Regions from separate parts of the Uliginosibacterium sediminicola genome, predicted to be linked through region 2. Evidence: predicted binding sites of a transcription regulator. Region 2 holds the regulator's gene; each other region holds the start of a gene.
The links. Region 2 encodes sigma-54, which starts transcription at its own class of promoters, with help from an activator protein. Its sites were predicted from a motif close to TGGCACGCTTNCTGCTNA; they were not measured.
Positions count from the first base shown of each region.

Region 1: ABDB84_RS04175 (MSMEG_0572/Sll0783 family nitrogen starvation response protein) is a predicted target of sigma-54. The motif match lies at 1,709-1,726, and genes of this name have one in related genera.
Region 3: nirB (nitrite reductase large subunit NirB) is a predicted target of sigma-54. The motif match lies at 2,099-2,116, and genes of this name have one in related genera.

Region 1 covers NZ_JBDIVE010000002.1:83,677-88,095, forward strand. Annotated here, with positions in the region: gene ABDB84_RS04165 (MSMEG_0568 family radical SAM protein) at 1-205, opposite strand, end outside; gene ABDB84_RS04170 (Nit6803 family nitrilase) at 120-1,166, opposite strand; gene ABDB84_RS04175 (MSMEG_0572/Sll0783 family nitrogen starvation response protein) at 1,168-1,650, opposite strand; gene ABDB84_RS04180 (aminotransferase-like domain-containing protein) at 2,020-3,411, shown strand; gene ABDB84_RS04185 (hypothetical protein) at 3,432-4,419, opposite strand, start outside.
Region 2 covers NZ_JBDIVE010000001.1:432,656-437,074, reverse strand. Annotated here, with positions in the region: gene recA (recombinase RecA) at 1-74, shown strand, start outside; gene recX (recombination regulator RecX) at 87-554, shown strand; gene lptB (LPS export ABC transporter ATP-binding protein) at 535-1,257, shown strand; gene ABDB84_RS02060 (RNA polymerase factor sigma-54) at 1,275-2,777, shown strand; gene hpf (ribosome hibernation-promoting factor, HPF/YfiA family) at 2,789-3,118, shown strand; gene ABDB84_RS02050 (PTS sugar transporter subunit IIA) at 3,325-3,810, shown strand; gene hprK (HPr(Ser) kinase/phosphatase) at 3,779-4,419, shown strand, end outside.
Region 3 covers NZ_JBDIVE010000009.1:150,409-154,827, reverse strand. Annotated here, with positions in the region: gene ABDB84_RS15735 (EAL domain-containing protein) at 1-1,961, shown strand, start outside; gene nirB (nitrite reductase large subunit NirB) at 2,257-4,419, shown strand, end outside.

The DNA of each region.
Region 1 (4,419 bases), on a different contig from region 2:
GCGAGGCCGAAGCGCTGCCGGTGTGCACCGGTACCATGATGGTGTGGCCGTCGACGGTCACCGCCTTGTGATCGGACGGCCCTGCGCCACCGCGCCGGCTGGCGGCGCCGGCATCGGGGTCAGGCAGCCTTAATCCCCAGGACTGCAGCTCGGTCATCAATTGGCGCGTCGCTTCGTTCGGCGCTGTGGGGCTCGGTGTGGTCATAGCTGTACTCCGGATTGAGGGCTGTGCCGTGCATGGGGCTGACGGTGGCAGCGGCTTGCGCATTGATGTGCAGACTGAGGAGTTCGGGGCGCGCGTAGTGGCCGACCGAATCCATCATGCGTTTGCGCTTGGTGATGAGCTTCATGTCGAGATCGGCAATCACCATGCCTTCACCTTCTCGCAAGGGTGGTGCCAGGTTCACGCCTTCGGGCGAGACGATGGCCGTGTGGCAGCCACCACGCAGCACGCGCTGCATGGCCGGGTCGGGTGTGATGGCGGCAATCTGCGCATCGCTGAGCCAGCCAGTGGCATTGACCACGAAGCAGCCGGATTCGGCCGCGTGATGGCGGATCGCCGCATCGATCTGGTCGGCGAAGATCGGCCCAACCATGGAGCCGGGGAACTGGCTGCAGTGGATCTCTTCGTGCTGGGTCATCAGCGCATAGCGCGCCAGCGGGTTGTAGTGCTCCCAGCAGGCCAGCGCGCCGACGCGGCCGACGGCGGTGTCGACCACCTTGAGGCCGCTGGCATCGCCCTGCCCCCACACCATGCGCTCGTGGTAGGTCGGCGTGATCTTGCGGCGCTTGAGCTTGAGCGAGCCATCAGCGTCGAACACCAGTTGCGTGTTGTAGAGGCTGCCGTGGTCGCGCTCATTGACACCGAGCACGACCACCACGCCCAGCGCACGCGCGCTGGCCGCGACGGCCTCGGTCACCGGGCCGGGCACGACCACCGCCTGCTCATAGAGCTTCAGGTGATCGGCCCCCATCGCCACCGCCGGCTTCACGAAGGAGAAGTAGGGGTAGTAGGGCACGAAGGTCTCGGGGAAGACGACCAGCTGCGCGCCCTTGCCTGCCGCTTCATTGATGGCTGCACACACCTTGGCGAGCGTGCCCTCGGGCTGCTCGAAGTCGGGTGTGATCTGGACCGCTGCGGCACGGATGACGGAGGCTGCCGGCATGTCAGAGCGTCCAGGTGTCGAGGATGAAGGCATTGGACTTGCGGTGCAGCAGCACCAGGTCCAGCACGTCGAGCGGATTGATCGGGCGGATGCCTTCGATCAGCGAGGGTTCGCCATGGCCGTAAAGCGCCTGCAGGGCGAAGCGGCACGCATAGACCTTGCCGCCTTCCTCGATGAACTTGGTGATCTGCTTATTGAAGTTGAGGTGGCCCGGAAAGGCTTCGTCACCCAGGGTCGGGAAGCCGCGTTGCACACCCAGGGTCACGCCCGGGCCATAGAGCAGGATCGAGGTTTCGAAGCCTTTGCGCTGCAGGCGCGTGGCCTGCAGCAGGTTCACGAAACCGATGGAGCCTTCGAAGGCCACGGTGTGAAAAGTCACCAGCGCTTTTTCGCCGGGTTCGGCTTTCACGTCCTCAAACACCTTCTCTTCGTAATTGACGAGGAAGTCGCCTTTCTGGTGGGCGGGTTTGGTCACTACCGGCATGTTAGTTCTCCTGTTGATGGATTGGGCCTGCCGCACATGCAGCCTGCTCTGCCACAGCATTGCAGCAACCGTGCCATCAATTTCAGATCATCATGCGATCAATATGCAATCATCCAAGAGTGGAGTATCGGCCGACCATGAAAATATTCTGATGGCTTCTTAATACGCCAAAACACGGCGATATACCGCGATATCACGACTATTCGTTATGGTGCAAAAAAGCAGCCCAGCGGCACCGACTTGATGCAGATCAAACCAAAGAATTGCCAAGCAGCGTGCTATCCGACGAATCTTCAGCAAGAAAATGCAATCAATGTCAGAATTTCATGCAATCAATACGAGACAAGCCGCTCTACGCTTCCCCAAACCATGAAAAATCCGCAACAGCATTGGATCAAACAGATCGCCGAAGCCAACAAACCCAGTTATCTGATGATTGCCGACCTCATCGCCGAGGACCTGCGCGTCGGGCGCTTGAGCCCACGCGACCAGTTACCCACGTTGCGCGAGCTCGCTCAGATGCTGGGCATCAACTACACGACCGCCGCACGCGGCTATGCCGAGGCGCGCAAGCGTGGCCTGATCGATACCCGTACGGGGTCCGGTACCTTTGCACTGGGCAGCAGCCCGACCCTGCCTTTGCGCGGCGGCAGTGGCGCCGAAATGACGATGAATCTGCCACCGGAAATTGAAGACCCGGCCTTGCTGTCGCGTATCAGCGACAGCGCAGCTGCCGCGCTGCACGACTGCGACATCAATCTGCTGCTGCGCTATCAGGATTTCGGTGGCACGCCGACCGACCGGCGGGTCGCCACCAAGTGGCTGCGTGAATTCATTCCCGATGCCGAGTGCGAAGAAATTCTCATCTGCCCCGGCATTCATAGCGCTCTGGCGGCGTTGATGTCATTGCTGGCGCGCCCCGGCGAGATGATCTGCGTCGAGTCGCTGACCTATCCAGGCATCAAGGCCATCGCCGCGCAACTGGGCGTCAAGCTGTTTGGCTTGCCGATGGATCATGGCGGGGTCAAAGTGCGCGCTTTTGAAGACGCCTGCAAGACGCTCTCACCCAAGGCGCTGTACCTCAATCCCACCATGCTCAACCCGACCACGCAAACCTTGGACCTGCAACGTCGCGAAGCCTTGGCTGACATCGCCCTGCATTACAGCATTCCGATTATCGAAGACGACGCCTATGGCATGCTGCCAACGAAACCAGTTCCCGCGTTGGCCACACTCGCGCCAGCGCTGACCTATTACATCTCGGGCATGTCCAAGTGCTACGGCGCCGGCTTGCGCACCGCGTTCGTACGCTCACCCACGCCACGCCAAGCGCAGCGCCTAGCGGGCGCGCTACGCGCCACGACCGTGATGGCCTCACCCGTGACGACAGCCATCGCAACACGCGCCATCAACGACGGCACAGCACAGGCGGTGCTCACGGCGATCCGACAAGAATGCCAATCACGCCAGGCGCTGGCGGACGAACTGTTGGCAGGCTACGCCCACAGCAGCCACCCCGAGGGTTTTCATTTGTGGCTGCCCGTCGAGGAGAGCTGGAACGTGGTCGAATTCGCCTCCTACCTGCGCACACAAGGCGTAGGCGTCGTCGCCAGCGCGGCTTTCAGCACCGATGCCAACCCGCCCAACGCTGTTCGCATATGCCTGGGCGGCCCCGGTGGAAAATTTGCGTGCGAGACTGCGTTGCGATTGATTGCCGATACGCTGACGCATCCCCTGCATCCGCATGCAACCATGTTGTGAGAAGGGTTTAAAGCCTCAGTCTAGGGCGCCGCAACTTCGGTCGTGCAACGGCCTTCGTCAAACAAGGCCGCCAGACCACAGCTTGAGCCAAACATGCGCGTGCTGTTGTGCGCCACGCCGGGCACGATGAACAAGCGCTGCTTGAAAGCAGCGTCGCGCGGGAACTGCGCCGCGTAAGCAAAGTAGTAACGCCCGCGCTGCAAGCGCGAATCGCCCTGGGCTTCGCCCGCACAGCTTTTATCGAGCTGCGGGTGATGCGGATCCTTGTCCTCTTCGCCGAGCAGGTAGATCACATCATGCGCGAGATAGCGGCGCATCAGCGCGGCCGGATCCAGCGGCTTGCGTGCGTACGCCGGCAGATTCGCGCTCAAGCTGTACGGCCAGCGATCGACGCGCTCGCACTGGCTCGCATCCGCCGCCGCAAAGCCGCCAGCAGCCAGAGGCCGCAGATCATTGGCGTAAGCATAAGACGAGGGATTGGCCACCACGTAGCGCAGTCGCACGCCAGCCTGATCGACCAAGGCGCTCCCCTGGCCGAACAAGGCGTAGCGCTGCAAGTATTGCCCGCCCGCCGAATGTCCGGCGAGGACGATGCTCTGCAAATTGGGGAACAGCTGGCGATCGAGCAGACGCGCAAAAATGGCGTCCATCACCGCGTAGGCACTCAGCGGCGCAGGCGCCTGCGCCTTGAAGCCGGCCTTCCAGTCATCGACACCCCAGCGCAGGGTCAGCTCGGGCAGCTGGTGGGCGGCGACATCCTCGGCGATCAGGAATTGCGGCGTGATGATGATTGCATCGTCCGCAGCGCTAGGCACCTTGGCCGCGGCGCGCTCGCCGGCGAGCAAGTCATCGCGCGTGATGCCATGGACGACGATCAGCGCACGTCGAACCGCAGGCTGCGCTTGCGACCAGTCGCGACTGACATGGATCGGCAGCCGCCCCTGCCCCTCGCCAGCGCGCACATCCAGCCAGCCATCCTGAATCTTCGGCACCGCCTTGCGGGCGGCC
Region 2 (4,419 bases):
AGGTGGCCCGCGAGATCGAGAACAAGATCCGCGAAGCCGTTGGTGTGGCCGCCATGCAGGTCAAGGGCGAGTAAAAGTTTTGCGCAGTGAAGAAGCCCGCCGCCCAATCGCTCAAATCGACAGCCTTGCGTCTGCTGGCCACGCGCGAGCATTCGCGCCTGGAACTCAGACGCAAGCTGGAGGCCCGAGCCAGTGAGGGCGACGATGTCGACGCCGTGCTTGAACGCATGTCCGAGACCGGGCTTCAGTCGGATCAGCGCTTTGCCGAAAGCTATGTACGGAGCAAGGCGGCGCGTCTGGGCGCTGCACGCATCCGCCGCGAGCTTGAGGAGCGTGGCGTTGCCGGCGAGCAGGTGCGCGCCGCGCTCGATGAAGTGCTCGAGCACGATGAGCTCAGCCGTGCGCGTGGCGTCTGGCAGAAAAAGTTCGGGCAGGTGCCCGGCGATGCAAAGGAGTGGGCCAGACAAGCCCGCTTCCTGCAATCGCGTGGTTTTTCCGCGGACATTGTCCGCACGTTGTTGAGAGATCCTGTTGATGAGTCTGCTGAGGGTTGAGAGCGTACGCAAACGGTACAAATCGCGTACCGTGGTGAAGGACGTGTCCTTCCAGGTCGGCAGCGGCGAGGTGGTAGGCTTGCTGGGTCCCAATGGTGCGGGCAAGACGACTTGCTTCTACACCATCGTCGGCCTGGTCAAGGCCGACGGCGGCCATATCTATCTGGACGCCACCGAAATCACCCATCTGCCCATGCACCGCCGTGCACAGATGGGTTTGTCTTATTTGCCGCAGGAAAACTCGGTTTTCCGCAAGCTCACCGTGGCCGAGAACATCCTCGCCGTGCTGGAGCTGCAAAAGCTCTCGCGCAAGGAGCAGGAGGCGCGCCTCGATTCCCTGCTGCACGAGCTGAACATCGGCCATCTGAAGAACGCCGACTCCATCGCATTGTCCGGCGGCGAGCGGCGGCGGGTGGAGATCGCCCGTGCGCTGGCCTCGCAACCCAAACTGATTCTCCTCGACGAACCCTTTGCCGGCGTGGACCCGATTGCCGTGATCGACATCCAGAAGATCATCGGTTTTCTCAAGGCGCGTGGCATCGGTGTGCTGATTACCGACCACAATGTGCGTGAGACATTGGGGATCTGTGACCACGCCTGGATCATCAATGCCGGCGAGGTGCTGGCCGGTGGCCGGCCGCAGGAAATTGTGCAAAATAACCAGGTGCGCCAGATTTATCTCGGCGAACATTTCCGACTGTAGTTGTTGATACGCACCCGATGAAGCCCTCACTCCAGCTCCGCCTTTCCCAGCAACTCGCGCTGACGCCGCAGCTTCAGCAATCGATCAAGCTGTTGCAGCTCTCCACGCTGGAACTCAATGTCGAGATCGAGCGCATGCTGCTCGAAAACCCCTTGCTTGAACGCGAAGGTGCGGATGAGGAAGGCGGGGACGCGCCGGCGGTGCTCGAAATGCCGACCGCCGAAGCCGTTGCGGCGGCCTTCGAGACCAGCGAGCATCTGGCCAATGGCGATCAGGATTTCGAGCCGGCGACCACGGTCGAAATGCCCGACACCATCACCGAAGCCTATGATTCGGTCTCGGATGACGACATCGGCGAAGCCGCCGAGTGGCGTTCGGAAGCGAGTGGTACGCGCAACAACGATGGTGACGACGACTCCGACTTCCAGGAATTCCAGGCTGCGACCACCTCGCTGCGCGACCATCTGGAAGGCCAGCTTGCGCTGATGCCCCTGCCGGATCGCGACCGCGCCCTGGTCCGCCTGATCATCGAGGCGCTCGAAGAAGACGGCATGCTTCTGCAAGGGCTGGAAGAGCTGCTGCCGCTGATTCCCGAAGAGTGGGAAGTCGAGCTCGAAGAACTGGTCACCGCCTTGCGCCACGTCCAGCACTTCGACCCGGTCGGCATCGGCGCGCGCAGCTTGCAGGAGTGCCTGGCGCTGCAGCTCAAGGCGCGCGAAAAGACGCCGACCCGCGAGTTGGCCATCGACATCGTTGAACAATGTCTTGAACTGCTGGGTGCGCGCGATTTCGTCAAGATCCGCCGCCGCCTGTCCTGTGACGACGACCAGCTGCGTGCCGCGCACGAACTCATCTGTAGCCTCAACCCGCATCCGGGCGCGGCCTTCGCGCCGCTGGACGCGCGCTATATCGTGCCGGATGTGATCGTGCGCAAATTCCGTGGCGCCTGGACCGCTAATCTGAACCCCGAAGCGATGCCGAGGCTCAGGATTCATCGGGTCTATGCCGATATTCTTCAACAGAACCGCGGCATCAACGGATCGCTGTCGACGCAGCTGCAAGAAGCGAAATGGATGATCAAAAACGTTCAGCAACGATTTGACACGATATTGCGCGTGTCACAAGCTATCGTGGAGAGACAAAGGCAATTCTTCGATCACGGCGAGGTCGCCATGCGCCCCTTGACCTTGCGCGAGATTGCCGAAGAGCTGGAACTGCATGAATCGACGGTGTCACGCGTGACGACGCAGAAGTACCTGGCGTCAACGCGCGGGATTTTTGAATTGAAGTATTTTTTCGGCAGTCATGTGTCTACCGACACGGGTGGTGCCTGCTCCGCCACGGCGATTCGCGCGCTGATTCGTCAGATGGTGGCAGGTGAGGACAGCAAAAAACCGCTGTCTGACGCCAAGATTGCTGAAATGTTGGGCCAGCAGGGCATTGTGGTGGCTCGCAGAACGATTGCGAAATACCGTGAGTCGCTCAATATCCCGCCGGTCAGTCAGCGCAAGTCGATCTGAAGGAGCACTTCATGAATCTCAATATCACCGGCCATCATCTCGAATTGACCGAGTCCATTCGCGATTACGTCACAGCCAAGCTGGACAAGGTGATTCGCCACTTTGAGCATGTCACGGCCACCCACGTGATCCTCTCTGTGGACAAGCTCAGGCAGAAAGCGGAAGTGACGGTGCATGTACGTGGCCGCACGATCTTCGTTGAAAGCGTTGACGAAGACCTCTACGCCGCCATCGACAGTGTGACCGACAAGCTTGACCGGCAAGTCGTCAAGCACAAGGAAAAGACCTCCGATCATGGCCGTGAGGCCGTCAAGTACCATCAGCCCGCTGTAGAGAGCTGATTCCCGCGCCCCTCCGCCGCGCGCGGAGGGGCTGCAAACTTTTCCGCGCAGCGGGAAAGATATTCTCGACCAGCCGAAAATCCCAGGCATATAATCTGCGCGTCAAAGCGGCGTCATGCGGGCTTAACAATCGCTCCCAAGGCATGGCGTATCGGGTTTGATCACACTTCGTATTTTTGCGCAGCGCACGTGGCCGACCTCGCCCCATGAATCTGATTTCCAAGATCCTGATCCCGGACAGTGTTGTGCTCGACAGTCCGGTGTCTGACAAAGCCGCTGTGTTCACAGCCGCTGCCCGGATGTTTGAAACGCGCGCCGGCATCGCCGCCAAGCGCGTTGGTGATGCGCTCTTGCAGCGCGAAAAGCTCTGTTCCACTGGCCTCGGCCAGGGTGTTGCGATTCCTCATGGCCGCATCAAGGGACTCAAGGAGCCTCTGGGCGCCTTCGTGCGCATGGCCCAGCCGATTCCCTTTGACGCGCCCGACGGCAAGCCGGTCGGCCTGATCTTCGTCATGCTGGTGCCCGAGCAGGCCAACGAAAGTCATTTGCAGCTGCTCTCCGAACTGGCCACCATGTTCAGCGACCGCGATTTCCGCGAAGCGCTGGCAAGCGCGCCCGATGCAGCCGCACTCCACCAACTCTTTGTGCAATGGGATCCGCATGCGGCGAACCAGCGTCGCCCAGCTGTTTGAGGCCAATCGGGAAGCTCTGCGCCTGCGCCACGTCGCCGGGCGCCTGGATTCCTACATCACCGTCCACGACGATCGCGTGTGGGCGGCCGATCTGGTCGGGCACCTTAATCTGATCCATCCCACACGCCTGCAGGTGATCGGTGAAACCGAGTTCGCCTGGGCACGCAAGCAGGCGCGGGACAGGCTTGAACATCATCTGCTGGCGATCCTCGCCGCGCCGCCGCCGGCCATCATCGTCGCCGACGATTGCGAGGTGCCGGATATCATCCGCCGCAACTGCGAGGACATCGGCGTGCCGGTGCTGGCCTCGCCGCTGGAGTCTGCGCGCGTCATCGAAGTACTGCGCTCTTTCTTGGCGCGGCGCCTGGCCGAGCGCGTGTCCCTGCACGGCGTGTTCATGGATGTGCTGGGGCTGGGCGTGCTGATCACCGGTGACTCGGGCGCTGGCAAGTCGGAGCTGGCGCTGGAGCTGATCTCGCGTGGCCACGGCCTGGTGGCCGATGACGTCGTCGAGATTTCGCGCATTGCCTCGGGTGTGCTCGAAGGGCGTTGCCCGGAAATGCTCAAGGACTTCCTTGAAGTGCGCGGCCTGGGCATTCTCAACATCCG
Region 3 (4,419 bases), on a different contig from region 2:
TGAGCTGGCATGAGCAAATCCTGCTGCTCTGGCAGGCCAGCTTCGGCGTGATGTCGCTCTGGCTGCTGATCAGCATCAGCCATACACTGGCCGAACTGGTGCCACGCCGCAACCAGGACCCCGACACCAATCCGATCAGCGTCGTGCTGGTCAGCCTGGTCTGCTACATGCTGCTGGTGATGCCCGGCAACGGCCAGATCAGCCTTGAAGAGCTTGGCGCGCGCGGCAGCTTTGTCGCCATCTGCACCGCCCTGCTCGCCAGCGAATTGTTCATTGCGCTGCGCCGCCTGCGTGCGCTGCAGGTACGCTGGATCAGCGATCTCGATCCGCTGCTGCCCGACGTCGTGCACAACATCCTGCCGGCGATCCTCACCGCGGCGCTGTTCTTCCTCCTGCATACGGCGCTGGCCGAGCTCGACACCCCGATCGAGCGCCTGTTCGACAAACAGCTCTTCGCCCTGTTCAGCAGTCTTGAAAGCGATCTGCTGCGCGCCATGCTCTACAGTCTGATCTCCCAGATACTGTGGTTCTTCGGCATGCACGGCACGCTGATGCTGCAGGACGTTGCACGCAACTGGTTCACCCCGGCGACCCATGCCAACGAACTGGCGGTCTCGCTCGGTGCCGCGCCCTATGAAATCTTCACCGAACCGGTCATCCGCAGCTTTGTGCTGATTGGCGGTTCAGGCGCCACGGCCGGCCTGCTGCTGGCCTTGTTCCTCAGCACCCGACATCGCAACAGCCGCAATATCGGCAGCCTGGCCCTGCTGCCTTCGCTGTTCAATATCAATGAGATCCTGCTGTTCGGCCTGCCCGTCGTACTCAACCCGCTGCTGCTGATTCCCTTCGTACTCACCCCCATCGTGCTGACCCTGGTCAGCTATGTGGCGCTGAGCAGCGGCTGGGTACCGCTGAGCGTTCATTCGCAAGCATGGGTGCTGCCGCTGGGCATCAATGCCTGGGAGGCCAGCAATGGCTGGCGCGGTCTGGCGCTGCAAGCGGTCAATATCTTGATCAGCGCCGGCCTCTACCTGCCCTTTCTGCGCCGTTTCGAGGCACGCCTGGACGCCGCCGGCAAGGCCAGCTTCCGCCAGCTGATCCATTCGCTGGAGGAGAGCCTCAGCAGCTCGCGGCAGTTGCTAGTCAATCGCCAGGATGCGGTCGGTCGCCTGGCTCGCCAGTTGCTGCTCGATCTGGAACGTGATCTGACCAATGGCGCGATCTACATGGTCTACCAACCCAAGCTCAATGCGCAGGGCGCGGTGGTTGGCGTCGAAGCCCTGCTGCGCTGGCAGCACGCCGTCTTCGGCATGGTGCCGCCGAACGTGCTGGTCGGCATTGCCGAGGACGCCGGCTGTATCAGCCGCATCGGCCACTGGACCATCGCCGTGGCCTGCCGCCAGCTGGCCAGCTGGCAGGCGGCCGGCATCACCAAGGTCTCGATGGCGGTCAATGTCTCGCCCCTGCAGCTCTCCGACCCGCAGCTACTGGTCAATGTGCGCGAAAATTTGGGGCGCTACGGCCTGCATCCGGGCGATCTGGAACTGGAGATCACCGAGAGCCGCAGCGTCAGCAATGACGAGCAATCGAACCGCAGCCTCAGCGCCCTAAACGAGCTGGGCGTCAGCCTGGCGATGGACGATTTCGGCATGGGCTACAGCTCACTACTTTATATGCGCCGTTTCCGCATCGACACCATCAAGCTTGATGGCTCACTGACCCGCGAAGTGGAGAGCAACAGCTCATGCTGCGACATCATTTCGCAGGTAGCCCAGCTGTGCCAGACCATGAACGTGCGCGTGGTGGCCGAGTATGTCGAGACCGAATCGCAGCGCGCCCTGCTGCAGAAACTCGGCTGCACCGAATTCCAGGGCTACCTCTACAGCCCACCGCTGCGCGCCGCAGACTGCCTGCAGTTCATCGAGCAACGCGCCCGATCCGCCGGGCAACACGCAGCCTGAATCCCTCCCCTCTGCTGACCAAAGCTGGTGCAGCCCGCTCCGTGCTGCGCCGCCATGGCGCATCAGCGCCTTCAGTACGCGGCAAACCCTGAGCAAGACGGCTTTCCGATCATGCACTTAGCCGCCAAGCCAAACATCGGCACGCGCTTTGCTTGGCAGCACCCTATCGCGACATCTGCCCCACGGGCACGCTTCTCTCCAGCAACGGCGCTGGCGATTGCGGATCAACGACGATCTCTGTCAAAGCTGAATTCGATTCTCAGGGGTTTCCCCGGCTTTCTTACAGAGGTATCACATGCGCAAGCTCAAACTCGTCATGGTCGGCAACGGCATGGCCGGCGTCCGGACACTTGAAGAACTCCTCAAGACCGCGCCCGACATGTACGACATCACCGTCTTCGGCGCCGAACCCCATCCGAACTACAACCGCATCCTGCTCTCGCCAGTGTTGGCCGGCGAGATGACGATCCAGGACATCATCCTCAACGATCTGGACTGGTACAAGGACAACGGCATCCGCCTGCTGACCGGCCGCACCGTCACCCAGATCGACCGCAAAGCACGCACCGTGACGGCCGACGACGGCACCGTCGCCGAGTACGACCGCCTGCTGCTGGCCACCGGCTCGCTGCCTTTCATCCTGCCGGTGCCTGGCAAGGACCTGCAGGGCGTGATCGCCTACCGCGACATTGCCGATACCGACACCATGATCGCCACCGCCGCCACCCACCGGCATGCGGTGGTGATCGGCGCCGGCCTGCTGGGTCTGGAAGCGGCCAATGGCCTCGCCATTCGCGGCATGGACGTGACCATCGTGCATATCGGCGACTGGATCATGGAGCGCCAGCTCGACAAGACCGCCGGCCAGATGCTGCAGAAGGCGCTCGAAGCCAAAGGCATGAAGTTCAAGCTGCCGGCGCAGACTGCCGAGCTGATCGGTAACGAAAGCGGCCGCGTCGCCGCCGTCAAGTTCAAGGATGGCGAGACGATTCCCGCCGATCTGGTCGTCATGGCCGCTGGCATCCGCCCCAACACGGCACTCGCTGAAAAAGCCGGTCTGCACTGCAATCGCGGCATCGTCGTCAGCGACACCTTGCAGACCTTCGACCCGCGCATCTACGCCGTCGGCGAATGCGCCAATCACCGTGGCATCGCCTACGGCCTGGTCGCGCCGCTGTTCGAGCAGGCCAAGGTCTGCGCCAATCACCTGGCAATGTTCGGCATTGGCCGCTACCAGGGCTCGGTGACCAGCACCAAGCTCAAGGTCACCGGCATCGACGTGTTCTCTGCCGGCGATTTTTCCGGCGGTGAAGGCACCGAGGACATCGTGCTCTCCGACCCCGGCATGGGCGTCTACAAGCGCGTGGTGCTCAAGGATGACAAGATCGTCGGCGCAGTCATGTATGGCGACACGGTCGACGGCTCCTGGTACTTCCAGATGATGAAGGACGGCCAGGATGTGCACGAGATCCGCGACCACCTGCTGTTCGGCAAGTCGCACCTCGGTGACGTCGGCCACAAGGGGCAGAACTCGGCCGCATCGCTGCCCGACACGGCCGAAGTCTGCGGCTGCAATGGCGTCTGCAAGGGCACCATCGTCAAGGCGATCAAGGAAAAGGGCATCTTCACGCTCGAAGACGTGCGCAAGCACACCAAGGCATCGAGCTCCTGCGGCTCCTGCACCGGCCTGGTCGAACAGATCCTCGCCTCGACCATCGGTGGCGCCTACACCCCGGCGGACAGCAAGAACAAGGCGATCTGCGCCTGTACCGATCATTCGCATGGCGATGTGCGCGCCGCCATCGTCAATCAGCACCTGACCAGCATTCCCGCCGTGATGCAGGCGCTGGGCTGGAAGACGCCCAATGGTTGCGCCACCTGCCGCCCGGCACTCAACTACTACCTGATCTCCAGCTGGCCGCACGAGGCGCAGGACGATCCGCAATCGCGCTTCATCAACGAGCGCGCACACGCCAACATCCAGAAAGATGGCACCTACTCGGTGGTGCCGCGCATGTGGGGCGGCCTCACCACGCCGAACGAATTGCGCGCGATTGCCGACGCCGCCGAGAAGTACAAGGTACCGACCGTCAAGGTCACCGGCGGCCAGCGCATCGACCTGCTCGGCGTGAAGAAGGAAGACCTGCCGAAGATGTGGGCCGACCTCAATGCCGCAGGCATGGTCTCCGGTCATGCCTATGGCAAGAGCCTGCGCACGGTGAAAACCTGCGTCGGCGCCGAGCACTGCCGCTTCGGCACCCAGCTGGCGATGGACATGGGCGTCAAGCTCGAAAAGATGCTGTTCGGCATGTGGAGCCCGCACAAGGTCAAGCTCGCCGTCTCGGGTTGCCCACGCAACTGTGCCGAAGCCGGCATCAAGGACGTTGGCATCATCGGCGTGGATTCCGGCTACGAGCTCTACGTCGCCGGCAATGGCGGCATCAAGACCGAGGTGGCC